Linked DNA regions of Bacillus pumilus. The protein of the gene in region 1 interacts with the protein of each later gene in a pairwise test. Links are inferred from orthologs where the notes say so. Each region holds a gene or a part of one and is shown in the gene's direction. Other genes may lie near its edges.

What was found.
Region 2: the proteins of CKW02_RS19425 (region 1) and groL interact in binary tests that used the Escherichia coli proteins (3 or more experiments, as listed by UniProt). The link is inferred for Bacillus pumilus from one-to-one orthologs.

What each region holds. Positions count from the first base shown.
Region 1 is NZ_LT906438.1:3,716,528-3,723,057, forward strand. The notes cover bases 1-2,949. They hold CKW02_RS19425 (galactooligosaccharide ABC transporter substrate-binding protein GanS), read left to right. Parts: upstream 1-816; coding sequence 817-2,082; downstream 2,083-2,949. Other genes in these bases: CKW02_RS19420 (LacI family DNA-binding transcriptional regulator), read left to right, coding at 1-643; CKW02_RS19430 (carbohydrate ABC transporter permease), read left to right, coding at 2,221-2,949. Outside these bases: more of CKW02_RS19430, read left to right, coding at 2,950-3,459; CKW02_RS19435 (sugar ABC transporter permease), read left to right, coding at 3,461-4,303; CKW02_RS19440 (glycoside hydrolase family 53 protein), read left to right, coding at 4,315-5,523; CKW02_RS19445 (beta-galactosidase), read left to right, coding at 5,547-6,530. UniProt on the Escherichia coli protein: Part of the ABC transporter complex MalEFGK involved in maltose/maltodextrin import. Binds maltose and higher maltodextrins such as maltotriose.
Region 2 is NZ_LT906438.1:600,734-607,200, forward strand. The notes cover bases 1,246-4,131. They hold groL (chaperonin GroEL), read left to right. Parts: upstream 1,246-1,814; coding sequence 1,815-3,449; downstream 3,450-4,131. Other genes in these bases: groES (co-chaperone GroES), read left to right, coding at 1,475-1,759; CKW02_RS03060 (DUF3231 family protein), read right to left, coding at 3,967-4,131. Outside these bases: CKW02_RS03035 (NUDIX hydrolase), read right to left, coding at 1-263; CKW02_RS03040 (YdiK family protein), read right to left, coding at 320-514; CKW02_RS03045 (CPBP family intramembrane glutamic endopeptidase), read right to left, coding at 511-1,245; more of CKW02_RS03060, read right to left, coding at 4,132-4,479; CKW02_RS03065 (hypothetical protein), read left to right, coding at 4,873-5,034; CKW02_RS03070 (hypothetical protein), read right to left, coding at 5,172-5,399; CKW02_RS03075 (hypothetical protein), read left to right, coding at 5,929-6,162; CKW02_RS03080 (putative thiazole-containing bacteriocin maturation protein), read left to right, coding at 6,283-6,467.

The sequences.
Region 1 (6,530 bases):
CCGATTTAAAAAGTCAGAGCTTGACCAGTTATATGCGATCACCCAACATATCGTTTTTATTGATACGTCACCAGATGAAGACCGTTTTGATTCAGTAAAGCCAAACCTGAAACGAATTGTTGAAAAGATCATCGATTCTTTTATTGAAAAAGAACACACATCCATTGGATTCGTTGGCGGCACAGACATTGATCTGAATACGAATGTGCATATTCCAGATATTCGCGAAACGACTTTCCGTGAATATATGATGGCTCACAATGTCCTTAATGAGCGTTTGGTCTATGTCGGTCATCATTTCTCAGTAGATGAAGGCTATGCGCTGATGATGAAGGCGATTGATGAGCTTGGTGATGACCTGCCCACCGCTTTTTGTGTCGCTAGTGATCCTCTTGCCATCGGCTGCTTACAAGCATTAAACGAGCGAGGATTTTCTCTGCCGAACCGCGTGAGCGTCTTTAGTATCAACGATATTCATGTGTCTCAATATGTGTCACCGCCGCTCACCACGTATCATATCCACACGTCTTTACTTTGTGAAACAGCAGTTGATTTACTGTTAGAAAGACTTGTAGACGGCAGAACATTACCGAAAACTGTGCTGATTGCCTCAGAACCTGTCTTTCGAAAAAGTACGATATAAACAACCGGAAGCCCCGTCCAATGTGGAGGGCTTTCTTTTCTCTCTACATCAGTAAAAAATTTTACTTAATAAATTTAATAAAATATGTTTACTTTTTTTACTCAAGTTGATATTCTCACATTAAGAAAGCGTTTTCTTATCATCTGTGAAAAAAGAACGAGAGGGGATTACGAATGAAAAAGGGAAAATGGGCGACATTATCAGCAGTCGTTGGGACTGCTGTTCTTCTGCTTTCAGCTTGCGGACCGGGAGATGACAATTCAAGCGGAACACAGCCAGCATCTACAGGTACAAAGACCTTACTAGTGTGGGAGGATGTCAAAAAAACTGAGGGGATTCAAGACGCTGTAAAAGAATTCGAAAAACAACATGATGTGAAAATCAAAGTGGTCGAAAAAGCTTATGCCGACCAAATCGAAGCTCTCCGTCTAGATGGAGCAGCTGGGACAGGTCCAGACGTCATCACGATGCCTCACAATCAAATTGGATCAGCTGTCACTGAGGGGCTATTACAAGAAATCAAGCCAGATCAAAAAGTGATCAACTCCTTCACAGACGAATCGATTCAATCACAAACGGTAGATGGAAAACTGTATGGTCTGCCAAAATCCGTTGAAACCACTGTCCTTTTTTATAACAAAGATCTTGTCAAAAAGGCACCAACGACACTTGATGGCTGGTATGATCTTTCGAAAAAGCTGACAAAAGACGGAAAGTACGGTTTTGTTGCGAAATGGGATGAAATTTACTATGCGCAAAGTGTTTTAGGCGGATCTGGGGGCTATATTTTCAAGCAGAAAAGCGATGGCTCTTATGATGTTAATGACATTGGTTTGAAAAACGATGGCGCCATCCAAGGCGGAGAATACATTCAAAAATTCTTTAGCGAAGGACTTTTCCCGAAAGGCATCATTGGTGAACAAGGAATCAATGTCCTCAACTCCTTATTTACAGAGAAAAAAGCAGCAGCCGTCATTTCTGGTCCTTGGTCATTTGGTCCATATAAAGAGGCGGGTATTGACTATGGTGTGGCTGAGCTGCCAACACTCCCTAACGGAAAACATATGAGCTCATTTTTAGGTGTAAAAAGCTACAACGTCTCCTCTTATTCTAAAAATAAAGAACTTGCTGAGAAATTTGTTGAATTTATCACGAACGAAAAAAATTCAAAGAAGCGCTTTGAATTAACAGAGGAAATTCCACCAGTGAAAAAACTGATGAAAGATCCAATCATTACGGAAAACGCAAATGCGGATGCTGTTTCTAAACAAACGAAATACGCCACACTGACACCGAACAATCCTGAAATGGAAGAGGTGTGGAAGCCGATTGATAGTGCATTAGGACTGATTGCAACTGGTCGTACAGATGTGAAAAAGGCACTTGATGATGCGGTCAATCAAATCGACTCTCAAATTAAAGCAAATCACTCCAAATAACCATCAAATGCGGGTAGTCTATCAAACTGCCCGTAGTTGATCTAATTTTATATGAAGTAGGTGTTAGACGTGACGGGTAACCTTGAACTAGACCGCACACACATAGTGGAATCAAAGACACACCGGAGACGGGCGCTAATGTTCTCCTTTATACCCGGGATGGGGCAGATATACAACAAACAGTACGGCAAAGGGGCACTCTTTTTCCTGTTCGGCGTCTCTTTTTTGATTGTATTTTATGATTTATTCAATATTGGTTTCTGGGGACTGTTCACACTTGGGACGATGCTGCCTCGTGACAACTCTGTTTTTCTTTTAGCAAAGGGGATTATTGCGCTGTTAACAGCTGGTTTTGGTATCGGCTTTTATGTACTCATGATGCGTGATGCTTTTATGAATGGAAAGAAACGGGATCAAGGGGTACCACTTCATTCCATCCGTGCTCAATATCATCAGCTCATCGATCAAGGCTTCCCTTACTTAATGAGCACTCCTGCTTTCTTTTTACTTCTATTTTCTGTTGTCTTTCCTATTATGTTCAGCTTTGCGCTTGCCTTTACGAACTATGATTTATATCACTCGCCTCCTGCCAATCTGATCGACTGGGTAGGAATCAAGAACTTTCAAAATATCTTTTCCATTGATATTTGGAGAGACACCTTCATTGATGTACTTGGCTGGACCGTCGTATGGACTTTGGCTGCGTCGACTCTTCAATGTGCCCTCGGCATCTTTTTAGCGGTTCTGCTCAATCAGAAGGATTTAAAGGGAAAACGGTTTTTTAGAACCATTTTGATTCTCCCTTGGGCTGTTCCGGGCTTTGTGACCATTTTGGTGTTTGCTGGACTGTTCAATGATACATTTGGGGCCATTAACAATACACTTTTTGCATCGATAGGGATTGATCCAAAACCATGGCTAACAGATCCATTTTGGAGCAAAATTGCCCTCATTGCGATGCAGACTTGGCTTGGATTTCCTTTCGTTTTCATTATGACAACAGGCGTTTTGCAGGCGATTCCCGAGGATTTATATGAGGCTGCGACCATTGATGGAGCCAATTTTTTTCAGAAATTCCGGTCCATCACGTTACCGCTTGTTCTCTATTCCATTGCACCCATCCTCATCACACAATATACGTTTAATTTTAACAACTTTAATATCATCTACTTATTTAATGGCGGGGGACCGCCTGTTGCGGGGTCAACCGCTGGGGGAACGGACATCTTGGTGTCTTGGATTTATAAACTCACGATGCAGTCTTCTCAATATGCACTCGCTGCGGCTGTCACAATTTTACTTTCAATCTTTGTCATCGCCATTGCACTCTGGCAGTTTAAGAGAACGAATTCATTCAAAGAGGAGGACATGATGTGATATGGGATCAAAACAAAACAAGCTCATTCGCCTGAGCATTACTTATTTTATCCTTTTCATTGCCTCCATTTGTATTCTATATCCACTGCTTTGGACGATCGGTGCTTCCTTTAATCCTGGAAACAGCCTTATGAGCACAAGTATGTTTCCGAAGAATCCAACGTTCAGTCACTTTACCGAGCTCTTCTTTGGCCCGGGAGCACTTTATGCAAAATGGTATTGGAACTCCATGAAGATCAGTATTGCCACAATGTTGTTAACGCTGATTCTTGTTAGCTTTACAGGCTATGCCTTTTCTAGATTCCGTTTCAAAGGACGGAAAAATGGGCTGATGCTCTTTTTACTGCTGCAAATGATTCCTCAATTTTCAGCGCTGATTGCGATTTTCGTTTTGGCTCAAATGCTTGGACTGATTAACAGCCATCTTGCACTGATTTTGATTTATGCAGGCGGACAAATTCCGATGAATACGTATTTAATGAAAGGCTATCTTGATGCGATTCCGAAGGATCTTGATGAATCAGCCAGAATGGACGGCGCAGGGCATTTCCGAATTTTCATCCAAATTATTATGCCGCTTGCTAAACCTATTTTGGCGGTTGTCGCCATCAACTCATTTACAGGACCACTGGGTGATTTCATCATCTCCAGTGTCATTGTCCGCTCACCCGAAATGTATACACTCCCGATCGGTCTGTACAATCTTGTGTCAGACAAAATGGGGGCCAGCTACACGACCTTTGCAGCCGGGGCTTTACTCATTGCGATTCCAGTCGCTTTATTGTTTCTTGTGTTACAAAAACAATTTGTGTCCGGCCTCACACAAGGCGGGACAAAAGGATAAGGGGAGATTTGATGAAGAAATGGATGCTCGTCACGGTTGTCGTTTTCTTTTTGATGGGATTAGGGATTTTACCTGAAGCAAAAGCGGATGCCATTTCTGTTCAGCCGATCAATGGACTGCAAGGTGATTTCATTAAAGGAGCCGATATCTCCATGCTTGCGGAAGTGGAGAGAAGCGGCGGCAGATACTTCGACCAAAATGGAAAACAGGTGGACCCGCTCAAGCTATTAAAGGAAAAAGGCGTCAACTATGTGCGTATTAGACTGTGGAACCACCCATACGACAATCAAGGCCGTGCCTATAACGGCGGGACAAACGATCTCAATACAGCGATCGCTTTATCGAAACGCGCAAAAGCACAAAATATGAAAGTGCTGCTTGATTTTCACTACAGTGATTTCTGGACTGATCCTGGTAAACAGTTCAAACCGAAAGCATGGGCATCTCTTTCACAAAACGATTTAGTAAAAGCGGTTGGCACTTACACAGGGGATGTACTCAAAGCAATGAGAGCCCAAAATGCACTGCCGAACATGGTACAGGTCGGAAACGAATTGAACTCAGGCATGCTGTGGCCGAACGGCAAAAGCTGGGGTGAAGGCGGCGGTGAATTTGACCGGCTCGCCGCTTTGCTAAAGGCTGGCACAAATGCAGTCCGCTCTGTCGATTCAAATATCAAAATTATGCTTCACCTTGCTCATGGTGGTGACAATGGGGCCTCCCGCTGGTGGTTTGATGAAATCACCAAACGAGGCGTCTCATTCGATACGATCGGTCTATCTTATTACCCGTATTGGGACGGCGGATTTAGCGGTCTTACTAACAATATGAATGATATTAGCGTCCGCTATAACAAAGACGTCATCGTGGTAGAAACCGCCTACGGTTTTACAACAGCAAATGGCGACAACCTAGAAAACTCATTTAACCAAGATTCAGTCAATACTGCTGGCTACCCAGCTTCACCTCAAGGCCAGGCATCTTTTATACGAGATCTATCAGAAAAAATTTCACAAGTGAAAAACAATCGCGGGAAAGGTTTCTTTTATTGGGAGCCGCTTTGGATTCCAGCGAAAGGCGCTCCGTGGTCAAGTCAGTATGGGCTGGCTTATATCCAAACAACAGGTACGGCCGGAAATGCTTGGGAAAATCAAGCGATGTTTGATTTCAACGGAAAAGCACTGCCTTCTCTAGACGTATTTAAACAAATGACACCGTAATTAAAAGGATAGGACGTGACAAAATGGGAAAGCGTTACCCACTCGTTCACCCCAATGTGAAAGGCTTTTTGCATGGTGGCGATTATAATCCAGATCAATGGCTTCATATGCCGGAGATCATTGACGAAGATTTTCGATTAATGAAGCTTGCACACTGTCAAACATTCTCCATCAACATTTTCGCATGGAGTAAGCTAGAGCCAAAAGAAGGTCAATATGATTTTACATGGCTGGATGACATCATGGACCGCTTGGCAGCACAGGGGGCACACGCCATTCTTGCAACGCCAAGCGGGGCACGACCTGCTTGGCTGTCACAAGCATATCCAGAGGTATTGCGCGTCGAAGCGAACCGTCAGCGTAACTTACATGGACTTCGCCATAATCATTGCTTCACCTCACCGGTTTATCGAGAAAAAACGAATACACTCAATCGTTTGCTCGCTGAACGCTACAAGGATCACCCAGCACTGATCATGTGGCACATTTCGAATGAGTACGGTGGCGAATGTCATTGTGATCTCTGCCAGGAAGCATTTCGAGGCTATTTGAAAGACAAGTACAATCATGACCTTGAAGCTTTAAACCAAGCATGGTGGACGGGGTTTTGGAGCCACACGTATAGTGATTGGTCACAAATCGAATCACCTGCACCGCACGGGGAGCACATGATTCACGGGATGAACCTAGACTGGAAACGCTTTGTCACCGCGCAAACAATCAATTTTTATCAAAATGAAATTGAACCGCTGCGGGAATTGACACCCCATATTCCAGTGACCACCAACTTTATGGGCGACTACCCGCATATGCGCCCATTTCTTGGACTGGATTATCATCAATTTGCAAAAGAGGTCGACGTAATTTCATGGGATAGCTATCCAGCATGGCATAGCGGCAGGGAAACAACCGCTGAATTAGCGTCAAACGTTGCCTTCGTTCACGACTTATATCGTTCATTAAAGGACGGTCAGCCATTTCTCGTGATGGAGAGTACACCGAGCCTT
Region 2 (6,467 bases), 3.1 Mb from region 1 along the record:
TCTTCTTCTACCTCTCTCACACCGTCAGAAGGCTGTTCATTTGCAAGAAGATGACCTGCTGCGGTGATATCAAAAAGAGAAGGGAAATTCTTTTTTGCGGGACTTCTTAGCTGAAAATAGAGATAGATGGTGTCATGTTCCTTTTTGAGAAGCCAAAAATGAAAGGTTTCATGCCAAAGGCCTTGGGCGTGGATATCTGATCGGGCAGCGACTCCAATCGTTTCATGCTGCTCATTTAAGATGTTCAGTTTTTCTTGTTCCATGAAAACTTGTCCTCCATAAAAAAACCATTTTCCAAGTGCGGAAAATGGTTTTTGATTTATTTTTGCTGCTGTTTTTTGAGTTTGACTGAGAAGGCAAACATTTTAAGCGCGATATTAATATTATAGGCTGCAAACACCATCAGCAAAATGCTGTAAAATGACCACATGTCACCTGGATTTTGAATGGCCATATAGGTGAAAGCCACACCTACGGCAAAATAAATGATGCCCCATACAACAGGGTTTCTCATGAGAAAAAGCCTCCAATAATCATTTGCATTGTTTGAGATTGTTCTTCAATCATTTTTCTTACTGGCTCAATCTGCACAAGAATAACGAGTGAGTTCATCAGCATATGAGCAACGATTGGAACAATGATTCGTTTTGTTTTCGCATATAAAAAGGCAAAGGTAAAGCCCATTGCGGTATAAAGAAAGAAGTGGTCAAAATCAGAATGTGCAGCAGCGAAAAATACTGAACTAACAAGTGCCGCAATAAAAAAATTCGACCTTTCATAAATTACACCAAAAACGATTTTTCGGAAAATAATCTCCTCAAGTATCGGTCCAATTAGTGCAATAATAACAACCAGAAAAGGAAAAGCATCCATAATAGATAAGATATTTTGCGTGTTTTCTGACTCACGTCCAATGCCGAATGCATATTGTTCAATCATTCCTGCAATCGATTGAGTTAGAAGTGATAGAAAGAAACCGACAATGATCCAAGCGATTGCCGCGCCGACTGAAGCCGGTTCTTCATTTCGAAGTGAAGCTCTTGGCACAGTCCGAAGGATGAGCAGAATAATGATTAATCCGACACAGAAGCTGATGATTGTCCATGTACCTGACAATTTAGAGAGCTCTGCTTGTGTCATCGGTGTCTGAATGTAACCTAACCACTTCATAATGAACACATACGGAAACGCAGAAACCTGCACCAATATATACGTTAAGATGATGTACCAATATTGTTTTTTCAAGTAACGAAAACCCCTTTACTAAAAGAACTAGATTTATTGTAACACAAGTCTTCTTTTTCGATGAAAAGGAAAGAATCTGAGTTGAAAAAAGATCATGAAAGCGTAAAAATTTTTAAAGGTTTTTACTTGAAATTACAGAAGACATTCTTTATTATAATAAATGTGTTAGCACTCACTGGTGATGAGTGCTAAAAAAGACTACATATAAAAATTGAGGAGGTTGTTTCTTATGTTAAAGCCATTAGGCGATCGCGTAATCATTGAACTCGTTGAATCTGAGGAAAAAACCGCTAGCGGTATTGTGTTACCGGATTCTGCAAAAGAAAAACCGCAAGAAGGTAAAATTGTTGCAGCAGGTTCAGGTCGTGTACTTGAAAGTGGTGAGCGCGTTGCGTTAGAAGTAAACACAGGCGACCGCATTATCTTCTCAAAATATGCAGGCACTGAAGTGAAATATGAAGGCAAAGAATATTTAATCCTTCGTGAGAGCGACATTTTAGCTGTTATTGGTTAATCACATAAAAAACATTGAGATACATTTTTAAAAAGACTGAGGAGGTTTCGTTATTATGGCAAAAGATATTAAGTTCAGTGAAGAAGCACGTCGCGCGATGTTACGTGGTGTAGATGCACTTGCAGATGCTGTAAAAGTAACTTTAGGACCTAAAGGACGTAACGTGGTTCTTGAGAAAAAATTCGGTTCTCCACTTATCACAAATGATGGTGTAACGATCGCAAAAGAAATCGAATTAGAAGATGCATTTGAAAATATGGGTGCAAAACTTGTGGCTGAAGTTGCAAGCAAAACAAACGACGTAGCTGGTGACGGTACAACGACTGCAACAGTTCTAGCTCAAGCGATGATCCGTGAAGGTCTTAAAAACGTAACAGCTGGTGCAAACCCTGTTGGCGTTCGTAAAGGGATCGAAGAAGCAGTGAAAGTAGCACTTGAAGGCTTGCACGAGATTTCTAAACCAATCGAAGGCAAAGAATCAATTGCTCAAGTTGCGTCTATTTCTGCAGCAGATGAAGAAGTTGGAAGCCTGATCGCTGAAGCAATGGAGCGTGTAGGTAACGACGGCGTGATCACAATCGAAGAATCTAAAGGGTTCACAACTGAGCTTGAAGTGGTTGAAGGAATGCAGTTTGACCGCGGATATGCTTCACCATACATGGTGACGGATTCTGATAAGATGGAAGCGGTTCTTGAAAATCCTTACATCTTAATCACTGATAAAAAAATCACAAACATTCAAGAAATCCTTCCTGTACTTGAGCAAGTTGTACAACAAGGAAAACCATTATTGCTCATTGCTGAAGATGTAGAAGGCGAAGCACTTGCAACACTTGTTGTGAACAAACTTCGTGGAACATTCAACGCAGTGGCAGTAAAAGCACCTGGATTCGGTGATCGTCGTAAAGCAATGCTTGAAGATATCTCTGTTCTAACTGGCGGAGAGTTAATCACAGAAGATCTAGGACTTGACCTAAAATCAACTGAAATCGGTCAGCTTGGCCGCGCTTCTAAAGTCGTTGTGACAAAAGAAAACACAACCATCGTAGAAGGTTCAGGAGATTCTGCTCAAATCTCAGCACGTGTGAACCAAATCCGTGCACAAGTAGAAGAAACAACTTCTGAATTCGATAAAGAAAAATTACAAGAACGTCTTGCAAAACTAGCTGGTGGCGTCGCTGTCATCAAAGTTGGTGCTGCAACTGAAACAGAACTAAAAGAGCGTAAACTACGCATCGAGGATGCACTTAACTCAACTCGTGCAGCAGTTGAAGAAGGTATCGTATCCGGTGGTGGTACAGCACTTGTGAATGTATACAAAAAAGTCGCTTCAATCGAAGCTGATGGTGACGTTCAAACAGGTGTAAACATCGTTCTACGTTCTCTTGAAGAGCCAATCCGCCAAATCGCTCACAACGCAGGTCTTGAAGGATCAGTCATCGTTGAGCGCTTGAAAAACGAAGAAATTGGCGTAGGCTTCAACGCAGCAACAAACGAATGGGTAAACATGATCGAAAAAGGAATCGTTGACCCAACAAAAGTAACTCGCTCTGCACTTCAAAACGCAGCTTCTGTTGCAGCAATGCTTCTAACAACTGAAGCAGTCGTTGCTGACAAACCAGAAGAAGGCGGCTCAGGCGGCGGAATGCCGGATATGGGCGGCATGGGTGGTATGGGTGGAATGATGTAATTAAGGTAAAACCTTGATATATCAACGCCTGAAACGATAATATGCTTTTCTTGTCCACGGATTTACCGGAAACTTGTGGAAAAAGAGCTAACTAAAAGAGAAGGTCTTTCATCAGTTTGCTAACTGTTGGGAGGCCTTTTCTTTCATATTAACAAGTCATTTCAGCATAGATTAGATATTCATCGTAGTAGTCCACCATGTGCTGCAATTGCAAGGACTATAATAGAGAAAGGTTATTTTCGAGGTTTTAAAACACATGTAAGCTGCTATCAATGTTTAAAACAACCTACAGTAAAAGGAGCTTTTAAATCTGAGGAAAATATTTTAGGGAAATTATAGGAATTGATCTTGTAGGGCTAGATGATGTAGGCTCAGAGACAATTGATGGGAATGGCAAAATGTAGAGGTTATAGAGAGATTGAAGGAGAAATTTTCATTTTGTAGAAAGTTCAAGGCTTAGCAAGAAAAGAGTAAACCCTAAAATCGGCTTACTCTTTAATGTTTAATCATCTTATGATTAGCAATCTTCTGCTTTGCTATGATGAAGAGGTGGTGGAATTAACCATCCTTTTTCTTTATTAAGTCTAAGGACTTTTGCTCCAAATGCTGCCTTTTGAGTATGAAACTGTCCAAACATCATAGCAATGTCTTCTCGAATGGATTGCCCCATAATTGTGCTACACGATACTAATCCTGACGCAATGTTCGCCGAAAGACCAGCGGCTATTTCTGGATCTTGAAAACGTGCCCCTACTGGAATATCGTCTATACAAGCTTTAGGTCGTTCAGGAGGTGTTGGAGGTAAGCCAATTCCATTTTCTTTTAGTAAAGTTTCAATTTCTTTGATTTCTTGTTGCGCACCTTGAATAGCTTCTTCAATTAATTTTTGTAAGTCTTCGTCACCTGCATGGTTTAAGTGGGTTTGATAACCAGCAACTAAACTTTTAGCTACCATCAAGTAAGACCATGTACCAAACACTTCGCCATAGTGCATAGGTTCATCCGTTGGATTTCCACTTAAAATTCCCATTGTCATCCTCCCTAGTTGTAAAATATTCATTGAGCGACCTTCCTTTCTTTACGATTGGTCACCTTTTTATAGTTCCTAAATTAAACCATGATATTCATCATTTTAAATGATGGTGATCAAAGGTATAAATTCTAATTTCAACCTATGTGGACTTCTAACGAATAGTGGCTAATAAAACTGGAGATTATGTTATGAAAGAGGAAGGGAACTGCAGGTTTAGCAAATTATACATGATAAGAAAATTTGGAAACTCTGCGTATAGAATTTAAAGACCAACATGCTCAAAGACTTTCGGTTACCTAAACCACCTTTGTTCACGATGATTAGAGATTTTTATTTTTTGGATGGATACCACTAAGAAGGTACTCGCCTTCCTTATGGGGACGAGAACAAATGAAAGGCATTGTAGGCTTTAAGATCATCATTAATAAAGTTCAGACTGCTTTCAAATTAAGTCAAAATCGCCACGAAAGGGATTATGCCTGCATCATTGAAAAGCTGGAAGCAGAGGGTGAAGTGGAAATGGCTGAGGCGATGAAAAAGAGTTCCATGTAAGAAGCTTCTCGAAAGATCAGTTATTCTTATGAAGCGTTAAAAATGAATGAGAACGTTACTTATAAACAAAAACACTTTCTACTAGGAAAGTGTTTTTTAGTGGTGATAAATAAAAAAGCCCTCATCATTCAAGGGCTTTAATGAAACATTTGGTTTACTTTAACTGTGAATGTCACATCTTTACTATTCATGTAATCGTCAGTTGTGACATCTCCAAATTTCAGTTTTAATTCTTTGATGTTTTTAATGTTGATTTCTTTGCCTTCAGGAGCTAAGAATTGAATGACGCCATCTTGTTTAACGCCACCTTCAACTTCTCCACCAATATCACCGTCAGTCATAAACATATTCGTATCTAATTGCATGCTTCCAGCTACAGCTTTACCTTGATCTAGATGGAAGTTTAGAACTTTATCTGTCGTATTTTCTACGTTCTTTTATTTGTTTATAAAATAGGAAGAAAGATGAAACAATACATTTATCATAATGGCAAGACTCCGTTCGCTTTTATTAAATAATAGTGAAATGAAACATTCTACCTTATTATATGTTTCATGGTCAGAATGAGGTCAAAAAAGATTAATCCTTTTATTATTAATATATTATAAAAAACTAAGTTAATAAATTTGTGGTAAGTTTGATAATTAAAATTTATTAAGTAACTTAGTTCAAGCGTACTCCATATATTGTTATGGGGAATATGAGCGGATTTATCAGTGAAATATCTGTATTATGAGGGAATTCTATTTGTTCCGTTCAAATATTTCAGCCCATACAAAATGAATGAGGAGGTTTTTTTGTTGAATAGTTTCCAATGGGATCTCCAGGGATTAGGTGTCGGTGATTTAAATGTCAGCAGTGCTGTACCCTGGTATACTCAGTACCCATACGTAGTTGATCAAGCTCGTCAGTGCAGTGATCATCATCATTGCAGTCATCATTGTCATTACCATTGCAATCATCATTGCAGCCATCATTGCAGCCATCATTGCAGCCATCATTGTCATTACCACTGCAATCATCATTGTAGTCATCATTGCAGTGGCGGTGGTCATTGCAGCGGCGGTGGCGGCGGTCATTGCAGCGGCGGTCAATCTTAAAAGGCATCCCTATCTAATTATAAATTGATTGCCCTGCATTTATCATTGCAGGGCTTTTATATTATGTACAAACATAAAGGACAAAAGTGATCCATAATATTAAACGATGAAAGAAAGTTTAATGAAACTGGTGAAAAGGAGGAGTATCATGAAAAAAATAAATCCTTCAATGCGCTTAAAAGTAAATAGAGATACTTTTTTTCTCCCCGATTCAAATAAAGGTGTGTATTTCCGTAATAACTTAACGTCATTCCGAATGGAAGGCGAAACAATTCACCAATGGATTGAAAAATTAATTCCTGTTTTTGATGGAACCAATACACTTGAATATTT